DNA from 2 places in the Streptomonospora nanhaiensis genome. Region 1 is predicted to be linked to the other one. Evidence: riboswitches for the same ligand, from Rfam matches in the RefSeq annotation. Region 1 holds a riboswitch; the other holds the start of a gene.
What was found. Region 1 has a riboswitch for thiamine pyrophosphate ahead of HNR12_RS10115 (ECF transporter S component). Riboswitches for the same ligand answer to the same signal wherever they lie in the genome.

Region 1 (2,190 bases):
GGTCCTGGCGCTGTTCGTGCGCGACCGCGCGGCTCCCTCGGCCGGCCTGCCCGCCGGCCCCGACGGTGCGGCCGCTGCCGACAGGCACGTCGACCCCCACGGGTAGGCCGACCTCCACGGGCGGGCCGACCGCGACGGCGCCGCCGCCTCCCTACCCCCTCCCCCGTCTGGGATTTCGGCCGCTCCGCCTGACGCGGGGCCGAATCCCCGGTGCCGCTCCGGTCCGCCCTGGCCGTGCCCGCCCGTCCGCCGCCCGGTCACGCGCCGGCCGGGCGAGGAAAACCGCTGGACCGCCCGGCGGCGCCGTTGGCAGGATCGGCGCATGGCCGACACGAGTCCGGGCACCCCGCGGGCGCCCGGCACGGGGGAAGAGCGCGGCTCCGCCGACTTCGCCGCGCTGGTCGCCGAGGCCGCCGCCGCGCCGGTGGAGGGCTGGGACTTCTCCTGGCTGGCGGGCCGCGCCACCGAGGAGCGCCCCTCGTGGGGCTACTCCCGGCTGATCGCCGACCGCCTGGCCCGCGCCGAATCCGCCCTGGACATCGACACCGGCGGCGGCGAGGTGCTGGGCGAGGCGCCCGTACTGCCGGCGCGCACCGCCGCCACCGAGTCCTGGCCGCCCAACCTCGCCCGCGCCGCCGCCCGGCTGCGCCCGCGCGGCGCCGCCGTGGTGGCCACCGGCGAGGGCGCCCCGCTGCCCTTCGCCGACTCCGCGTTCGACCTGGTGGTCAGCCGCCACCCCGTCGCCACCGACTGGGCCGAGGTCGCGCGCGTCCTGCGGCCCGGCGGCACCTACCTCTCCCAGCAGGTCGGCCCGGCCAGCGTGTTCGAGCTGACCGAGTTCTTCCTGGGCCCCCAGCCCCCGGAGGTCCGCGCCCGGCGCAACCCCGACGCCGCCCGCGCCGCCGCCGTGGCCGCCGGGCTGGAGGTGGTGGACCTGCGCATGGAGCGCCTGCGCATGCGCTTCCACGACATCGGCGCCGTCGTCTACTTCCTGCGCAAGGTGGTCTGGATCGTCCCCGGCTTCGACCCCGCGGCCCACCGCGACCGGCTGCGGGAGCTGCACGAGCGCATCCGCGCCCAGGGGCCGTTCACCGCGCACTCCACCCGGTTCCTGATCGAGGCCCGCAAACCCCGCTGAGCGGGGCCGCCTTGACCCCCACCGCCCGCAGGTCCCCATAATGGGAGAAACCGACAGGGGAGCGCTTCGGCGCTGAGAGTGCGGTCCCACGACCGCAGACCCTCACACACCTGACCTGGGTAATGCCAGCGTAGGGAGTCGTGAACCCGTCCGCCGCGGACCCCGCCGCGCGGCCTCCGCGCCGCCGTGCCCGCCCGGCCGACGCTCTTTGCCGTCCCGGCACCCCCTCTCGCCGACCCGCGCGAAGGGACCGCCCCGTTGCAGGAACACGAACCGCAGACCCACCCCTCCCCCCGGGCCCCGCTGCGCTACCGCACGGTCGACATCGTCGTGCCCGCCGTGCTCGGCGTCGCCGTCGGCGTCGTCTTCTGGCTGTGGAACATGCTCTGGACCGTCACCACGCCCGTCTTCGCCTTCTTCCCGCCCGCCCAGGCCCTCATCTACGGCATGTGGCTGCTGCCCGGCGTGCTGGGCGGGCTCATCGTGCGCAAGCCCGGCATCGCCGTGCTGACCTCCACCGCCGCCGCCGCGGTCTCCATGGTCCTCGGCGGGCCGTGGGGGGTGGAGATCGTGCTGGCCGGGTTCGTCCAGGGCCTGCTGTCGGAGCTGGTGTTCGCCGCCGCCCGCTACCGCCGCTGGGGCACGCCCACCGCCGTGCTCGCCGCGGCCGCCGGCGGCCTGGCCCCCGCGATCTGGGACAACGTCCGCTACTACGTCACCTGGCCGCTGTCCCACCAGATCGCCTTCGGGGTCATCGTCGTCATCAGCGCCGCGCTCATCGGCGGCGTCGGCGCGCGGCTGCTGACCTCCGCGCTGGCGCGCGCGGGGGCGCTGGCCCCCTTCCCCTCGGCGCGCCGATGAGCGGCACGGGCGCGGCGGCCGCCGGCGCCCGGGTCGAGCTGGCCGGCTGGGGGTGGCGGCACACCGGCCGCGCCGGATGGGCGCTGCGCGGCGTGGACCTGGTGATCGAGCCCGGCGAGCGCGTGCTGCTGCTGGGCCCCTCCGGCGCGGGCAAGAGCACCCTGCTGCACGCCATGGCCGGACTCACCGGC
Region 2 (2,190 bases), 1.0 Mb from region 1:
GGTGCACAGGTACAGGCGCGCCTGGGCCAGGCGCTCGCGCAGGCGGGTGCTGGTGCTCACGCGCGCCAGCCTAGCCCGCGCCGGGCGGGCGGCCCCGGCCCGGGGTGGGCGCACGCCCCGGCCCCTGCGTGGCCGGGTGCTCCCCCATCCGGTCGCGCACCCGGCGGCGCGCCCGGTCGAGCGCACGGAGCGGGGCACCGGGCAGGACGGGGCGGCGCGGCGGGCGGCGGCCGGGCGCGCGGGCGGGACCGGCGGTCCCCGCCCGGCGGGCGGCCTCCGCCCCGGCGCCTACAGGGCCATGGCCTGGGCCCGGCGGCGGACCTCGGTGCCGCGGTTCTCGGTCAGCGCCTGGATGGGCGCGCCCGGAAGCGTGTCGTCAGGGGTGAACATCCACTGCAGCGCCTCGTCGGTGCTGAACCCGGCGTCGGCCAGGACGGTCAGCGTGCCCGGCAGGCCCTTGACGATGTCGTCGCCCGCGATGAACGCGGCGGGGACGCACAGCTCACCCTTGCGGCGGACGCCGAGCAGCTTGTGGTCGGCGATGTACTGCTTGACGCGGTTGGGGCTGGTGTTCAGCGCCCGCGCGACGTCCTTGATGGTCATCCATTCACCGACGAGGGTGTCGGTGTCGTGGTCGTTCTCGGTCACGCTGCCAATGTCCCACACCCCGGCCCCTCGCAAACGCGGCCAACGTCCCCGCGGCGCCCCCGTTCGCTCACGGCGTGACCGGCGCTCGGACCGACGCCGACCGGCGCGGCGGGGGGCGGCCCCGCGCGGTCGAGCCCTCGACCGCCTCAGCCGCCCCCTCCCCCGCGCCCGGCGCCGCCGCCGGTCCGCCGCCACCCGCCCCAACCGCCCGCCGCGCAAGGTCATAGGATGGGTCCGGACAAGGACACCCGCGGGAGCCGGGTCGGGACCCGGCTGAGAGGGAGGCTGTCAGCCTCCGACCGCATGAACCTGATCCGGGTCATTCCGGCGAAGGAAGTGGCGGCCAACCGTGTGCGCAGCGATATCCGCATCCCGCTCCCCCGACGTCGTCGTGGTCGGCGCCGGCCTGATCGGCCTGGTCACCGCCTGGCGGGCCGCCCGGCGCGGCCTGGCCGTCACCGTCGTGGCCGAGACCGCCGAGGGCGCCGCCTCCCCCGTCGCGGCGGGCATGCTGACCCCCGCCACCGAGGCCGCCTTCGGCGAGGAGGCGCTGATGCGCTTCGGCGTCCTCTCCCGCGACCGCTACCCCGCCTTCGTCGCCGAACTGGAGGACGACAGCGGCCTGCCCGCCGGCTACCGCCCCCACGGCACCCTCCAGGTCGCCTTCGACGCCGACGACCTCGCCCGGCTGGCCCACCTCAGCGAGCTGCGCGCCCGTCTGGGCCTGCGCACCGAGCGGCTCACCGGGCGCGAGTGCCGCCGCCTGGAGCCGATGCTGGCCCCCGCCGTGCGCGGCGGCTACCTCGCCCCCGACGACCACTCCGTCGACCCCCGGCGGCTCCTGTCCGCCCTCTACGCCGCCGCCGAGCGGCGCGGCGCCGTGGGCGTGCGCGACCGGGTGCGCGAGGTCGTCCTCGACGGCGACCGCGTGCGCGGCGTGCGCCTGGCCTCCGGCGGCGAGCTGGCCGCGGGCCAGGTGGTGCTGGCCGCCGGTGTGGGCACCCCCGCCATCGGCGGGCTGCCGCCCGGCGTGGTCCCGCCGCTGCGCCCGGTCAAGGGCCAGCTGCTGCGCCTGCGCACCACGCCCGGCGAACCCCCGCTGGTCGAGCGCACGGTGCGCGGCCTGGTGCGCGGCTCGCCGGTGTACCTGGTGCCGCGCGACGACGGCGAGATCGTGCTGGGCGCCACCCAGGAGGAGCAGGGCCACGACACCCGGCTCACCGCCGGCGGCCTGTGGGAGGTCCTGCGCGACGCCCACGAGCTGGTACCCGGCGTCAGCGAACTGGAGGTCGCCGAGACCTGCGTGGGCCTGCGCCCGGGCTCACCCGACAACGAGCCGCTGCTGGGCCCCACCGCGGTGCCCGGCCTGCACCTGGCCGCCGGGCACTTCCGCCACGGCGTGCTGTTCACCCCGGCCACCGGCGACGCCATGGCCGAGGCCCTGACCACGGGCGCCCTGCCCGGGTACGCGCGCCGGTTCGCCGCCACCCGCGCGCTGGAGGCGGTCGGCGGCACCGGCACGGGAGGCGATCCAGACCAGTG

Region 2: another riboswitch for thiamine pyrophosphate. It lies ahead of thiO (glycine oxidase ThiO); the one in region 1 lies ahead of HNR12_RS10115 (ECF transporter S component).

The regions. Positions count from the first base shown of each region.
Region 1 is NZ_JACCFO010000001.1:2,357,733-2,359,922, reverse strand. It holds gene HNR12_RS10125 (MDR family MFS transporter) at 1-106, shown strand, start outside; gene HNR12_RS10120 (class I SAM-dependent methyltransferase) at 323-1,138, shown strand; TPP riboswitch at 1,184-1,292, shown strand; gene HNR12_RS10115 (ECF transporter S component) at 1,397-1,999, shown strand; gene HNR12_RS10110 (ABC transporter ATP-binding protein) at 1,996-2,190, shown strand, end outside.
Region 2 is NZ_JACCFO010000001.1:1,352,055-1,354,244, forward strand. It holds gene thiE (thiamine phosphate synthase) at 1-69, opposite strand, end outside; gene HNR12_RS05840 (helix-turn-helix domain-containing protein) at 289-648, opposite strand; TPP riboswitch at 889-1,002, shown strand; gene thiO (glycine oxidase ThiO) at 998-2,190, shown strand, end outside; gene thiS (sulfur carrier protein ThiS) at 2,188-2,190, shown strand, end outside.